2 regions of the Lysinibacillus sp. NPDC056232 genome follow, and region 1 is predicted to be linked to the other one. Evidence: riboswitches for the same ligand, from Rfam matches in the RefSeq annotation. Region 1 holds a riboswitch; the other holds the start of a gene.
The links. Region 1 has a riboswitch for magnesium ahead of mgtE (magnesium transporter). Riboswitches for the same ligand answer to the same signal wherever they lie in the genome.

Region 1 (8,500 bases):
CAAATTCAAACATCTCAAAATGGTGTTATGCTTACCTATCCAAATCATTATTCTGCAGATTTTATTTATCAAAAGGTATTATCTTTAAGTCCAGAATTTTTGTTCCTCGAACGCATATTTTTTGAAGAGAAATACGACATTGAAACCATAGCAAATGAGTTATTTCTAAGCTCTTCCACTATGAGACGGATTATTGCTAAATTGAATACTTTTTTAAATAAGTATGAAATACAAATCGTAACAAACCCTTGTAAAATAATTGGGAACGAACAAAATATTAGATCTATTATGGTTCATTTTTTTTATGAGAAGTATGGTGTAACTTATACCCCATTTGAAGACACACAAATCAAAGTATTGGATAAATTATTCCTCCATGTAATGCAAGCAAATCATATTCAACCTAATTTCCCAGACTTAATTAGAATTAAAAATTGGACAATGGTAAATGTGATTCGATTAAAGAATCATCACAAGAAAATTGTTCCAGAACATTTTCCAAATCATTTAGATCTAAGCATTTTTGATAACACATTGTTTTGTGAATGGTTTAAAGACACTTTTAATCTTGAATTTAACAAAGAAACTGTTCAACAGCTCTTTTCTGCTTTACTTAATAATCAATATGCCTTCAACTACGAAACATTAGAAAGAATGATTCAACAAAAAATAAATAAAGCATGGATAATTGTCCCTAAAATCGACTCTTTTTTGCATTGTCTCGCAACCAAATTAAATATACCCATTCAAAATAAAGAAAAAGAAAAGATAATTTTGGAATTATATAATTTGCAAACCATGAATTATGGTCGAAGTTTTATTTTAAATGATAAAAGACGTTTATTTTCAGAACGTTTTTCTCATGAATTTTCATACTTTGTATTGTTTTTAAAAGAGGAGCTAACGAAATTTCAATTTCATAAGGAATTTAAATGGACTTCGAATTTTTTTACGGAAACGTTATACATATTGATTATAAATTGGGGACACTTATTGAGTGCATTAAAAAGTAAAGTTCCGATACTTCATGTAGGAATATTTTGTGATGCAGACATAGAACACACTGAGTTCATACAAAATATAATGGTATATCAATTTGGACATTTAATTAAGCCATTTATAATTGAGGAATTAAATCTAAGTACTTTCAGAGAGGTTTCCAAAAATTATGACTTAATTATCACGAATATTTCAGGGTTAAAGGATATATCCGCTCCTATAATTTGCGTTAATACAATTCCTTTGTCACATGATCTGAATAAAGTACAAAAAGAAATTTTCACTTTAATTCATTTGAAACTTTCTAAAGAGTTTGAATAAGTAAGTGATTTAAGAGTTCCTTTTGTGTAATGTAAGCCAACAAAGGAACTTATTGATTTATTTTTCATTTAATCAGAGTTACAGAAATCAGCAATTCTAACATCTGATAGCTAAAAAAATCCTGTGATATACAGAATCTTTTCGTGTTTAGCAGACGGTATATATTTAAATAGGAGACAAAGTCATAAAAAAATGAATCAAATTCAATAGCTACTTAAGACAGAGATACTAATGTGTCAAAATATTAAATCATTTATAAAAACATTGACTTTTCAAAGATATTCTTATAGAGTGAAATTTCAAACAAAACATCCTCGTTAGGTGAGGCTCCTGTGTAGGAGATATGCTACTGCCCAAAAATGTCGAAAGACGCCAATGGGTCAACAGAAACCATCGACATAAGGTGGTTTTTAATGTAGCTGGCTTTGTCCTATGCCACACAGTGCTAAAGCTCTACGAATGGAGGAGCACATTTGCTACATTTATTTGTAGTGCAATCAATGTACGTTTATAGTACCGTGTAAACACCTTCATTCGTTATGAAGGTGTTTTATTTTTCTGTGAGGTGAGGAAAATGGATGACTATTCAGAACCAAACTCGAAATGTTATAAAAATGAACTAAATACAAAGAATATTTATGAGGAATTTTAAATTATCTTTCTTAACTATTGCTTTATCGTTGAGAGGAATTTTGTTTTTGTTTCTCAATTAAGGAGTGGTTAAAATGATTAAAAACATGACAGAAAACCAAATAACTCTTCAAATTTTCAAGTCATTAAAAGAAGGGAAACAGAAAGAATTTCAAGCAACATTAAAGGAACTCCAACCTTATGATATTGCACGGATTTTTGAGGGGTTACCAGAAAAACATCATACACGTTTCTTATTGTTTCTTACTTCTGTACAAATCGCTGAACTCATTCAAGAGCTTGAAAAGGTACTCCAATTAAAAGTTCTTAATAAATTAGGGATTGAAAAATCAGGACAGGTAATGAATTTAATGGATAATGATGATTTAGCTTCATTATTAGAAAACCTATCTCCTGATAAAATTGAAGAACTTCTTTCAGGTATGAAACAAGAAGAATCAAAAATTGTTCAAAATATCATGAACTACCCCCCTGAAACTGCAGGACGAATAATGACAAACCGTTTTGTGTGGATTCCTCAACACTTTACTATTCGAGAATCAATTGATAAACTCAAAATTTTTGCAGAGTTCTCAGAAACGATTAACTATTTATATGTAATTGATAATGATAAAAAATTAGTAGGTGTTGTATCCTATCGGGATTTAATCATAAGTAATGAATTTGAAAAAATTCAGGATATTATGTATAGCAGAGTAATCTCCGTTTCTGCTGAAACGGATCAGGAAGAAGTTGCTCGTGCAATAGAACGTTATGATTTTTTATCAATTCCTGTTGTAGAAAAAAATAATGAATTAGTAGGAATTGTAACAGTTGACGATATTATTGACGTTGTTATAAAGGAGGCAAACGAAGATATTGAAAAACTTTCGGCATCTGGTAAAGCCATTGATTTTGACACGAAGGCACACGTAGCTGCGTATCGCCGACTTCCCTGGCTTATCTTACTTTTATTTATCGGATTAGTTTCAGGAACCATTATTAGCGGTTTCGAAGAAACATTATCCAAAGTTGTCGCTCTTGCCTTCTTTATGCCTATGATTGCTGGGATGACTGGAAATACAGGCACTCAATCGTTAGCTGTTGTTGTAAGAGGTCTAATCACTACAGATACAAATAAAAGAGTAGTTTTTAAACTTATTATTAGGGAACTTAAAGTTGGACTGATTATAGGCATTACCTGTGGAATCTTAATCTCGATTATAGCCTATATTTGGCAAGGAAATCCGATTTTAGGTTTAGTTGTTGGTAGTTCATTAGTTGTGACTCTAATTATTGGGACTTTAGCCGGGACCATTATCCCACTAATATTATATAAATTCAACATCGATCCGGCAGTGGCCTCGGGTCCATTAATTACAACACTAAATGATATACTATCCTTACTTATTTACTTTGGCATTGCAACAATGTTTATTTCAAAATTGATGTAGAAAATTCACTGCTCTCCTGGTGGTATTCTTTAAGCTTTATCAAGATTTGTTAAGCAAATGGGTGACTATAACTCAAAAAGGACTGCCTAGCTTCAAGAACCTTAAATAGAATAGCGCTTGATTTTCAACAATCAAGCACTATTTTTGAATAAACCTTAGATTTAAAACGACTTTATTGTTATTAGTGAAGTATCTTATATTGAAAATTAAACTACTATATTTTAACCCCGTCCTAAAATTAGAACGGGGTTATACATGTTTTTTAGGTTTTTAAATAACTTTATTGTCTTTTTACATAAAGGACATTTAAAAAGTAACTCACAAAAAAATTTCATGAATTTTGAACAAGTAAAGAATAAAAAGAAAGTGTTAACTGAAAAATCAATAAATGTAATTTATACGTCAAGTGGCAATGTCAACAGCTTTCGGTGTAAGATGCAAAACGTAAATAGAGGGATTTTCCATCAAAATAACCTTGTGATTTCAAAGTTATTGTTAAATGTCTTTTTAAAAAGATTCCTTTGTAGGCGTTGGGTACACCAAAGGTATTAATTGAAAGAATATACTAAAAAGTCAATGTTCAAACTAAATTACGTCTTTAATGAAACCTATTAATCCTATTCCGACTGTCTCCAAAACCATACTAAAACCTGCCCCCAAAAGATATGGCAGAAGTCTATTTGCAAAACCCGAAAATTGAAGCTATAATCCTGGCAGGATCGATTTCAAGAAACTTACAGGATGAAAATTCGGACATTGAATTGCATATTTTGTGGTCAACACCACCAGAAGAGGAAGATCGAAAGTTCCCCCATTCAAAAGGTTGATGGAAACATTTTGGCATATCATCCGTATGAAGAGGAAGAGGGTCTGTCCTATCTAACGGGAGATGGGATTAAATTAGAAATAAGCAACTTTTTAACCATAACAGTTGAACGTTTATCTCAGATGTATTGGATAAGTACGAAAATTTAACCAAAAAGGGTTATCAACTATAAATAAGTGATAGTCTTATATACAAATGACTAGGTAATCACATTTTTTTGTGAGCCTGGTCATTTTGTATTTATTCTTTAATTGTTGTTTCAAATGTTTTTCTACCTGATTTTATTTTATCAACTTGAACATTTATTTTTTTAATTGATTCTTTAGTCAAGGGGATTTTCCCGTTATTCTCCAATGCTTTCCATGCTTTTACGTTGTTTCGATAAAGGTATTCGGATAAACGATAAATATCAACGTCTAACTTCAATCCTGCTTCGTAGGTTGCCTTTATTTCCTCTTTAACTTTCTTAATAACTTCCTTACGTATTTCATTTTCTGTTGCCTTACTTTTGAAACCATTAAGTATAACATCGACTTTAATATCAACCTTAAACTGTACTTGATTGCCTTTAATAATTGGTTTAACATCAAAATATTTTTTTTCAATATCTACTGTTAAACTTTTATTACTGTCTAATTTAAAGGTTAAGTCTCCTCTATTCTTTTTATTCTGCATCCAGTTAACACCTCTTGCGGTATCACCTTTAATTACCCCCCTAAATCCATCTTTTGAAAGTATTCCTATCCCCTTAATTGTAGTCTCTTTTGAAGGGTGCTCTTTTGTTGTCTCCCAATTTTCATCAATTGAAACCAAAGGTAAACTAACTTCATGACTAGGTTCATTTAAACCAATAACAAGATTCCTTAAGCTAACGGGTTCTGTAAATACTTCTAATTTCCGGATGTTTAATGGATGACTTAATTTAGAATCAATTAATGGTTTATTTAAAATAGGTGTTATCAAAAGAATTTCTTCTAGAGAGTCTTGGGTAAAGTGAACATTTATCTGATATCTTGTTTCTCTAAATCGCGAAAAAGTATCGAAAACTGAAATAACTTCCTCGTGTTTTAAAGCCTCTTCTGTAAATATCAGATAGGTCATATGTCCCCAAAATACTTCTTGATCAATGGAGCGATATAATTCATAAATAGCTTCTTCCATAGTTTCCCCTTTAGCATATCCAATCTCTGCAGGTGCTTCACGAGCATAAGGTGTTTCAGATTTTGCTATGTCTTTAAAGTTAATTAATTGTAGATAAACTTCATATTGATTGTCTTTAAAATCCACCCCGACCCCATTAACATAGTACATTCTTTGGGGTTCTATCTCATCCCAACATCCAGATAGAAGAGGGAGTGTTACGGTTAATATAAAAAAGCCCTTAATTATCCTATTCATTTCTCTCCACCTTAAATATCAATACATATTTTATTTAGTTTGGCAAAAATGAAGAGAATTATAAATAAAAGGGTCTTTTTAAAAATTTTAAGGGAAAGTTCAGTAGATGATTTAAAAAATAAGGTTTTAAGGAAAAGTTATTTTCTAAAAAGAAAAAACCGATTACCTATATGGAAATCGGTTTTAGGTTAGGATATTGATTCAAATTATTAAAAATAAGAAATAATTGGTAAGTGAACTTTTATTCGGGGATAGAAATACTATGTTTATTGGTCTATTTCCCACTATGTTTTTTCAAGAAGGCAATCGTTTTCCCTAGTGTTTGTTCAGCGTGTGTAGTAGTAAAATCAAATTGATACTCATGACCTAGGTCAGTATTTGTTCCGTCAAATAAAACACTTTCTACTTCTACACCATTCATTTTGAGAACATCTATAAGCTCTGTTGATTGCGGGGCTAGTGGATCTGCATCTCCAACTGTCAAAAAGGTAGGTGGGTAATTAGGTGTTACATGTTTAACTGTAGACATCTCATCTAGTCTAGAGAAGGACTTGAAATCTTTTTTTCCTGTATATGCCCAAAATACTGACTGGATACCTTTTTTTATTATTGGAGATGACTGAGCACCTATTTTATCCATGTTATAAACTCCACAGAATAAAAGAGCACCTTTTAACTGTTTTTTATCAACAGTAGGTTGAATATCCATTGATTTTGCTAGAGCTTCATTAGTTATTATCGCAATAGTTTGACTGGCAATTTGAGCCCCTGCTGAATCACCGCCAATAAATAAATGATTCATATTGCCGCCATATTTCGAAACATTGTCCTGTATATATTTAAGAGCTTGGTTAGTTTGTATGATTGGCCCCGGATATTTTTGTCCCGGTGCAATAGCATAGTTTATATTTGCTACAACATATCCTTCATTGGCTAATGCCATTCCATATTCTTGCGTTTGTTCCTTACTACCTGATACAAATGCACCGCCATGTATCCACATGATAACAGGGAGTTCTCCCTTAATATTTTTCGGATAATAAATATCTAAAAGACTATTCTCAACTCCATGTTTATCGTAAATAATATCTTTTTCAACATGGACTTGCCTTTTTATTGTTTCAATATCCTTAGGGGATGCAAAAGAATCAGCTTCAAAAAGCTGCTTGATTATAAAGGTATTAAGTACAGGTGTAAACTGACCAATTATAAATATAAGCAATATAGGAATGACAATAATATAAACTGGAATCATCCATCGTTTTTTTTTCTTATAAAAACTTTTTTTAGTTTTCAAATTGAATTACCCTTACCTCATTACGTATTTATATGAAATTCACTTGACGGAAAAAGAAGAGGGGGGATGCCTACGTTATGCAAAAAGAAAGACCAGCGTTCTTTATACTCTGATTTTCCTCCCACTACAAGATTTATCTAATAAGATGAATGATGAATATTGTTAGTCTAGTTTAGACATTATTGAACTTCATACAAATGTATTATATCAGATTTCGACCCTCAACCAATAGAAGAGAATATTATGTATGTGGAATAGCAATGTAGAGTACCTGGGCTTTTTGTGTTTATTCATCATACTGTCTATATTTTGTATGAAGCTCCTTAGATGCTTCATCGATAGGATTCTTCTCAGAAACGTCTTCAGTATAAGCATTTACAGTTTTTTCTTTAGCTTCTTTTTGCTCACTAGCTGGAGCTTCTTCATTATATGAAGCTTCCTCCTCACTACATGCAGTTAGTGTTAATATCGACAATACCCCTATTTAAAATATTTTCTTCATTGTATAACCTCCTTTGGAATTATCATTTAAAAAACAGACAAATGTAATTAGTTATCTATTCTGCTATCCGTACTGGGGTGTTTATTTGTATTTATTACTTCCTCAAAATCTGCTTTAATTTCCTCAATTGTATAGTAGAGGACAACTTTTAAAGAGTTCAGTATCGATTTATTACTTGTTGGAATGGTAGGAGTAAATTAACCGCTATAAATGCTCGGAGTTATGTGAAAATCTAGTTTAGTCAATGAGCAATATATAGCGGTTGTATATCGCAACCCAATTTTGAGCCAATTGTTAACTGAGCCAGTGAGCCACTTTACACTACCTGTCTTTTCCAGAAGAACACCTCGGCTTTATTTGGAGTGGCGGGCATGATACCCTTGTACGGGCGTTAAATTACTGATACTACGCCTTTAAAGTGCGAATTATGCCCGCAGAGGCTCCATGTAAAGCCCACCGAAAAATGTGCTATGACATTTAACTTGTCCACTGAAATGGATTGCCTGTTCAATTGCGAAGTGGCTCAATTTTCATTTGCGAAATACAAGCGGTTGAAGGTTCTTACAGTTTAAGTATGTTTATATCAAATTTAATTATACGTAAGGAGGAAATACAATTGACTCATTTTAAATATATGGAGAAACTACTTTTTATGTAGGGATGATGTTCTAGTGCCTTTTTACAATTGGTAAGAGTAGCATTCATTTTACCTTATTCTAAAATCGATTCAATATAAGTTTCCCCAATTAGGTACTTAAAAGCAGTACTATGGAAACCGGCACGTATTTGGCTTCGGAAAATAGAAGGAAATACGGTACCATTAGGATTTTGAACTGTCAGTTGCTCCAGTTAAAGGTTATAGTGACAAATGGATATTCACTATTTCTATTTATATGTCTTTCATTTTATTCTAAAACGCAAGGAACAAAAAAACAGAAAATTCAATTAAAAATTATACGACGTTAATGATATTTTATTTGTTATGCTAATAGAAAAATCCCCTCCAAATAGGACATGTAATTGACTATAATTATAGTCTTTTTTACACTGTCTACTTAAAGGGGATAATACTA
Region 2 (8,500 bases), on a different contig from region 1:
TGTTTGAGAGAAGTTACCATATATATAAGACTTTCGTTTAAGTGAAGGAGTGTGTACATCTCACTATTACGATATGACTTGGCAAGTTCCTTTTCTGCTAAAGTGATCTCCCGTTCAATTGTAGCTAAAAAACGAATATATGCTCGAGCCGTTATACTTAATATATTTAAAGTGTTGCGCGTTTTCATATGTGTCTCACAAAGAGTTAATTCACCATTAAACAAATCCTTCATAAAAGGTAACTCTTCTCTACAAATCGTTATCATATGATTTTTTGTGTGTATGATACCCATTGGAATTGTCCGATACTTCACATCTTGATCAGAACTCTCGACATCTAATTGGTCGTATGGGACATGAATAACCATCAAGACCGCTCCGTTGCGCTCTTCAATTCGTGGGCGTTCTTCTATATCAAGTGAATCCGTTAAAAAATTATTTGGAACACCAAGAGCTGCCTCTACATGTTCAATTTCACTTGTTGTTGGTGCTTCAAGATGAAGCCAGCTGTTATAACCAATTTTTGATGTCTGTTCAAACTTACCTTCTGAGGTACTTTTGTTAATTAAAAGCATTTTATAACACAACCTTTCTTACGTACTATCTGAATATATTAGAAACGCAAAAATTTTGATTTGTAAAATACGTAGAAGAGACTCCCACTGATTCCTACCATTAGTCCAATAACTACTAAGAACATGAATGGCTGATCTTCATAGGGCAATGGGACGTTCATCGAGAAAACACTTCCAATTATAGTCGGAATCATTAGTACAAGCGTAAGAGTAGTCAGTATTTTCAAAACACTATTCAGATTATTATGAGTGATTGCTGCGTACGCATCCATAAGACCACTTAAACTAAGACTTCGCATTTCTGTTACTTCCGCTGCTTGTTCAATATCTACGAGCGCATTATGCAACATTTGTTGATCTTCTACGTATAGCTTTATATCCTGCCCTTTGGAAAGGTGTAAAAAGACATTGCGCATAGCTCGTAAAGATGTTGAAAAATATACTAAACTTTTATTAATATGAATCAGACCAAAAAGCTCACGATTGTTATGTGATTCTTTTAATTCTCGCTGTAATCGTCCAACCTGCGCTTTTATACGCTTGAGAAAATCGAGATACGATTGAGCAATCGCTTCAAATAGAAGTAATGTTATTCGAGTCTTCATATGCGTTTGAAATGTTCCATACTTTCCTGAAAATATGTCTCTACATAATGGATTGTCTTCTTTTGTGACAATTATTAAATGGTCCTTTACATGAATAATCCCGATTGGTATCGTACGATAAGGAATTTCCTCGTACAAACGTTCCTCATTCATCACAACAGGAGAATTAAGAATGATGACCATTGACGAATCTTCTTTTTCAATCCGAGGTCGCTCATTGATGTCTAAGGAATCACGAATAAAATCTTTCGGAACATTAAGTTTATTTGAAATTTGAGAAATTTCAGCATCTGTCGGATCCACAAGATAGAGCAACGTGTTGTGAACAATATCAGATACCTGTTGTAATTGACCTATTGAATTACTTTGATATATCGTAAGCATCTTTTTTCCTCACTTTCTCTTCTAAAATAGCCGTTTTTTATAAAATACCCAACCTGTCAACAAGCTAATGACTGCAGAGATTGACATTAGTACTGCTAATGCATATGCACCATCTTGCTTCGGTAATGGGAAATTCATCCCATAAATTGTTGCGACCATCGTCGGAAACGTCAAGATAATCGTAAATGCAGTTAAAACTTTCACTACAACACTGAGGTTAATTTCAATCGCAGCAGAATATGCATCCATCATATTACCTAAATTTTCGTTGTAAATTTTTGATGTATCAAGAGCTTGCTGCATCTCATTAAGAGTGTCTTGCATCCGTTTTTCATCTTCTTCATTCATTTCTAGTACTCTTGACAATTTCCTCATCATTACAAGATTTACTGTTAACGCCTTTATGAAATAAACAAGGCTCTTATTTATATTGAGTAAAGTATACACTTCACTGTTCTTGATCGATTTTTGTATTAATTTTTCAGATACAATAACTTTTTGATTAATATCGTCAAGGCTTCGTAAACAATAACGGGCCGAAATAAGCAACAATTGTAAAATAAAAGATACGTTTATATTGTTATTAAAATTCTTATCGAGAATTTTGCTAAATTCCTGTAAAATCGGATGATTAACGCGACAAATTATTACAATTACTTCACTTGTTTGAATAATACCGATTGGAATTGTCCTATATGGTATAGTTTCACCATTTGGCATTTTTAAGGGTACATTGACAATCAGTAATAAATCATTTCCGCTTTTTTCTATTCGTGATCGTTCATCAATATCAAGGGAGTCACTAATAAAGTCAGTTGGTACTCCAAGTCGATTAGCAACATACTGTATATCCTCTTCGGATGGTTCAGTGAGATATACACAGCTACCCTGAACGATCTTAGGCTGTTCTTCCAGTAGCCCTTCTTTGCTTCTTTTATAGATTTTAAGCATTGAATCGCCCTCCTAATCTGCTGAATTAAAACAGATTTAAGTTTTTTACTCCTACTATCTTCATCGGTCGGACTCGGACTCTCCATTTTGACCCCCTCCTTTCTAAAAATGAACTCTTTTACCCCTGCTAAAAGGATTTAATCGATATGGCATTATGCAATAAGGATCTTTTTGGAAATTAAAAAACCCTCTAGGAGTCCTAGAGGGTTTAAAAAGTGCACAAAAATAAGCAGCACAAAAAAGCACTTTCGATTCCCCCTAGTCGAGTTTTAGCACTATACACCGTAAAGAGATGAATTTATCTCTTAGCCACCTTATGAAAAGCCTTAATCCGGCAATTCCTGTTCTACCCATGGGCATCTTTCGATATTTCTGGGCAGTGGCCTATGTTTGTATAGGAGCCTCACCTAACGAGGTTTTATTTAATTTCTTCGCAATCGTAAGCCGTATTTTTTGATTTGTCAAGAGTCAAAAAATTTTTTTTAGGTTTTTTTATTACGAATTCCCGTGCGAAATAAGAAATAAACGGAGTAGAAATTTGCGGTTGTTTACGAAAAAAATTTTCTCAAACAAAACAGATAAAGAGCTTTCGTAATACTTTACTCTAATCAATTATGCCTCGGCATAATCTCGTAGCTCACATATTACCAAAAAGATTCCAGTAAACTTTGCTCCGTAACGAAAGTAGAGAGACAAAAAGCAATTGCTCCTCTCCACTCTATGTATTTTCATCGATTTTTGTATTGATCCTATTTAGATTTTTTGTTCAGCAGTTTTAAATAAAAAAACTTACGTATTCTGAAAAGGGCTTAACAACTGTTACAGAGGCTATTGATTATCGTAAATTACAAATTTATAAATTTTAAATTCGAAAAATCTCTACCCCACAATTTGATTAAGTAAAAATTGTAAGCATAAAAATATGGCTCATCAAATAGAGGATTTACAAGACCCTGGAGCGAGCCAGTAGGCGAGGGAAGGGTAAAGAGGAATTACGTCTCTGTGATACGCATTCGTAGCCAATATCATTTTGCCCCAAGTGGCTAATCGGACCCCCAGACGGAACAGAAATCCTCCCATGTTATGATGATGCACCGAAAATACACTATTTCCCTGATACCATTTTTTAAGGTTTTTTCTTTTGAACAGTTGTTGACAACCAAAATTATTCGGAGTACAATTCACTTGAAAACTATATGTCCTCGTTAGGTGAGGCTCCTATGCAAACATAGGCCACTGCCCAGAAATATCGAAAGATACCCATGGGTAGAACAGGAATTGCCGAATTAAGGCTTTTCTTAAGGTGGCTAAGAAATGATGTCATTTCTTTACGGTGTATAGTGCTAAAACTCGATTAAGGGGAAACGAACGTACTTTTTTTGTTTTTTTGTGCGCTTTTCACCCCCTCTAAATCGTTAGAGGGGGTTTTATTTTATTTGACTATAAAAGGGGGAACATGTGATGGATAGTTATTCGATATGGCATTTCATATTTTTAAATAATTCGAATATGGCAAAAGGCAGCGTTTTTGCGTTCAGTCCGCATATGTCCCTTACTTCAAAAACCCAATTATGAATTTTTTCGCAAATTGGCGTTTACCAAGATAGGTTTATTTGATGTGTACGTCGAACAAGATACATTCTAAGCAAGAAGCTCCCTTTTTTACGGGAGCTTTTTTATATTATTTTTATTTTAGTGGCATTCTATAAAAAGAACTGAAGAGGTGATTGACGATGATAATGACAGTAGAAATGATAATCAAGTTAAGCCTAGCTTTACTATTCGGATTATTGATTGGGATTGATAGACAGATTAAACAAAAACAACTTGGCATGAGACCTAGTATGGTCATCTGTATTGCCAGCTGTTTATTAACCATTGTCTCCATAGAAGCATTCGGAAAATTTGGAGGTGCCAATCATCCGAATATGGATCCGATGAGACTTGCTGCGCAGATTGTAAGTGGAGTTGGTTTCATTGGTGCTGGTGTTATTTTACGAAGAAGTAACGAGGTGATTTCTGGTCTTACTTCCGCTGCGCTAATCTGGTCAGCTTCTGCCCTTGGAATTTCTATCGGGGCGGGGTTTTATATAGAGGCAACATGTGCTGTCATCCTTTTGATAGTGGCAGTCAACATTGTGCCCTTTTTTATTAAAACATTAGGTTTATCAACACTTAACCGACAGGATATTTCATTAAAGATTATCGTGGAATCGAATTATCGTATGACAGAATTAATTAAAATGATTAAGCATAGAGGGCAAAATGGATCTTCCAAAAAATACGAGTATAAAATTCGGCATTTCAAGCTCAAAGATATTGATAACGATCACCAATTAATTGACTTAATTCTTTCGGTACCAGAAGACCAATATACGACGGAGATTTATTATTATGTCAAAAAGATTGATCACGTCCTGAGTGTCGAAATTGAGAATTTGTAATAGAAAGGAGCGTCAATAATGATTAGACTACATCAATATAAATATAAAGAAGAGTACACATACTACATGTTGCAATCTTTAAAGTCTGGAAAAAAAGATTCTTTTCGAAAGGATTTTCTAGATTTACACCCTATGGATCAAGCAACATTTTTTATAGAACTTAGTGAGGAAAGACGCTTCACAATTTATTCATTTTTAACTCCTTGTGAATTTGGAGAAATTTTTAGCGAGTTAGAACCATCTTTGCAGAAAAAATGTATTTTGGAGCTTGACCGTCCATTTGCAGTGGAGATGTTAAATGAATTACCTTCAGATGACGCTACCGATTTTTTGGGGCTACTATCATATAAAGAAGCTGATTATTATTTAGCGCAAATGGAAAAAGATGAAGCCGATGATATTAAGCAATTACTTCAATACAAAAAAGGGTCAGTGGGAGCCTTGATGACAACAGACGTAGTAATAGTTGCAAAAGATGATTTAGTAATTGATGTGTTTGAACGTCTAAAGCATAGCGAAGTAGATGCAGAAACTTTTTATTACTTATACGTTACAGATTCCAATAAACAATTGCTTGGTGTCATATCATTACGAGAGCTTATCATTTCCCCATCAGAGAGTCGAATGGGTGAAATTATGAACTCTGGAATCATTTCAGTGACTGCCAACACAAACCAATCTGAGGTCTTCCAAATCATACGCAAATATGGTCTTTTAGCAGTCCCTGTTGTAACAGAGAACTTTGAACTCCTTGGAATCGTTACTTTTGATGATGTGCTGACTAATCTATAAAGCTATTGATATTGTATATTTTTCACAGCAACTCATATCATAGAGAAGTAACTGTTTAAATTAGTTTTAAACAGTTACTTCCTCGAAACTAATTATTATTTTTTAAAAAGCTTTCTACTCTATTCACTAATTCTTCCCTATTGTAAGAATTATAAAGCGCGCTAGCTAAACGGACTGGGTCCCCAAAGAAAAAGCGCTCATACAGTGTTTGTCTTGTACCGAAGCTACTCATCGTTAAATCCCAAGCTAGGCGGAATTTTTTGACGCGCTCCTCTCCACCATCTTGAAAAGACTGTAGATAGTGCTCAAGGTCGCCGTCATCCGCAGTAAATGCTTTTTCACTTGGAATGGACATTAGTCCACTTGCGCCAAGTAGCTGGATAATTTCTGTAAAGGTCGGATACACTTTAGGGAAAACCTGAATAGCTACTTGTACTGTTGGAAGGTCAGGTCTTATAAAACCAAAAGCATCTTTTTTTGCTTCTATTTCAGACTTTAACAGTAAGGCTTTCATCGTTTCTAATGTCACGATGATATCAACTACCTTTTGCTGTACATGTTGGTATTCGCCGATATTTATCGTATTTATAATTGACTGTACAACACCTAAGACAAATTCAGTTTTGGCAATTTGTCGTGTAAGAACTTGGTGTAAACCATGTGTTTGAAAACCACTTACGTTCAAAAAGTTATTGGCAACTTCCACATTCTCATAATAAAAGACGCGTTCCCACGGTACTACAACATTATCAAATACAACGATTGCATCCATTTCCTCGTAACGACTACTTAATGGATAATCAAAAGCCGATTCTCCTCCGACAAATGATTGCCTACATAAAAACTTTAAACCTTTTGTATTACTTGGTATTGAGAAAGAATAGCCTTTTCCTTCATCAAAACCATTTGTTGATATAACAAGGAGTTCATCTGTAATTCCTCCCTGTGTCGCTAGTAATCTCGCACCTTTAATGACTAACCCCTCGCTCGTTTTATCGACAATCTTAGCTGCAATTGTAACCTCTTCATCTTCAAAATAAAATTTTTGACGGTTTACTTGTGGCTCGATAAATGTATGTGTCATAGTCAAATCATTCTCTCGAGCATACTCATAAAATTTTAACAAATGCTGAGGGAAACAATTTGGCTTATCTTTCAAATATTCTGCAACCGATGCTAGAGCCATTAATGTCGTATTCATGTAATCCGGGCTTCTCCCCATAAGGCCATTATTGGATAATGCCCACTCACGTATTGCATTACGTCTTTTCACGAGATCTTCGACTGTCACCGCTTGAAGGAAAGACATACCTACACGGTTATTACTCGTTGGTGAAACATATGTCATCTTTTCAACCAATGCCTCTTCATTTTGTAAATCAAAAAGCCTTGCCTGACTCTGCATTACTCCCTTAAATGCTGGATGCTCCGACACCTTCCCTGTGACAACTTTCCCATCAATTGAAATATATGTTTGTAAAGCGTCAATACGGTCGATATATTGCTTTCCTGTAATTACTGGCATGCAGTCACCCCTAAACGTTACAAATGTTTTTTATACTTATTTAGTATATGACATTCCCTAAAATAGGTTCCGCTTCAGCAAGCTGTATTATAGCAACCCCTCATAATTTACAAACTGTACTACTTTATAAATACAGTTAAAAACTGCCTTCATTGCACGATTTTTCAGTTATTTTAGAGAAAAACGGTTTCAATCAGCACTTTTTTAACAAGTTCATTTTTGCGACACATTCACAAAAAAGTCTCCTTCGACTAGTACAGAATTTCTAGATTTTTTATTTATGCAGGTGTAAGATAGCTTCGAAACTAAAAACGAAAACATCTTTTTTATTAAAGGAGAATATATATGAATAAACAAATCATCTCGTACGTGGCGCAAATGGAAGCTGCTTTAATGAGCAAAATGGAGGACCATAATGAAGAAAATCTTTTATTTTCTATTGCTTCAGATATGATCGCCAAAGAAAAAGATCAATTTAAAAATGTGTGCCAAGCATATGAAGTAGTTAAACATCACTTAGTTGGCATTCACTAATCAAAAAGGTCGCACAACAAAACCCGATCAATTCGAATTGATCGGGTTTTGTATTTTACTGTGCATATGGTAGGACCATTTGGTCGAATGTTGTTATTGATTACTTTTTCTGCCCCTCATACTATCCTCTTTTACTTATCTAAGTAATCATATGGCGAGATACCGTCCATTCCAATCAATGGATGGATATATGATTCCGTTTCTACCGTTAGCTTGAAATCAATGGCTTGTTTTTCATTTTGTAAATCTTCGTTTAATGGAATCGTTTCTAATTCTACAATTTCCTCTGCAATATCCATTGGATTGAGCCTTGCACGTAGAGACGTGAAGCGCTGTAAATCATCCGTACGCTGCAAACCATCAGCTAGCACATCAGGCTCACCACATAAAATTAAGAAATTTTTTGCACGCGTAATACCTGTATATAACAAATTACGACGCAACATTTTAGAATAGCCTCGTACGACCGGCATAATAACCGTTTGGAACTCAGAGCCTTGCGATTTATGAATAGAACAACAGTAGGCAAGTGTCAATTGATTGAGGTCAGTACGTTGATAAGTTACTTCAATACCGTCGAATGATACAACAAGCAAATCTTGTTTCTCAATTGTTTCCTTTGCCTTAATAATACTGATTACCTCACCCATATCACCATTAAAAACATTACTTTCTGGTTGATTGACAAGT

Region 2: linked by a shared signal. The riboswitch ahead of ACFCYJ_RS10115 (magnesium transporter CorA family protein) and the one ahead of mgtE (magnesium transporter) in region 1 are both predicted to bind magnesium.

The regions. Positions count from the first base shown of each region.
Region 1 covers NZ_JBHJTF010000017.1:883-9,382, forward strand. Annotated here, with positions in the region: gene ACFCYJ_RS13790 (AcpB/EbpR/MafR family transcriptional regulator) at 1-1,320, shown strand, start outside; M-box (ykoK) riboswitch at 1,627-1,792, shown strand; gene mgtE (magnesium transporter) at 2,046-3,404, shown strand; partial or broken gene ACFCYJ_RS13800 (nucleotidyltransferase domain-containing protein) at 4,070-4,372, shown strand; gene ACFCYJ_RS13805 (Ger(x)C family spore germination protein) at 4,471-5,628, opposite strand; gene ACFCYJ_RS13810 (alpha/beta hydrolase) at 5,903-6,925, opposite strand; gene ACFCYJ_RS13815 (hypothetical protein) at 7,212-7,400, opposite strand.
Region 2 covers NZ_JBHJTF010000010.1:71,995-80,494, forward strand. Annotated here, with positions in the region: gene ACFCYJ_RS10105 (magnesium transporter CorA family protein) at 1-575, opposite strand, end outside; gene ACFCYJ_RS10110 (magnesium transporter CorA family protein) at 614-1,564, opposite strand; gene ACFCYJ_RS10115 (magnesium transporter CorA family protein) at 1,586-2,515, opposite strand; M-box (ykoK) riboswitch at 2,763-2,937, opposite strand; M-box (ykoK) riboswitch at 3,710-3,883, shown strand; gene ACFCYJ_RS10120 (MgtC/SapB family protein) at 4,255-4,959, shown strand; gene ACFCYJ_RS10125 (magnesium transporter) at 4,978-5,751, shown strand; gene hpaB (4-hydroxyphenylacetate 3-monooxygenase, oxygenase component) at 5,840-7,276, opposite strand; gene ACFCYJ_RS10135 (hypothetical protein) at 7,622-7,810, shown strand; gene recD2 (SF1B family DNA helicase RecD2) at 7,942-8,500, opposite strand, start outside.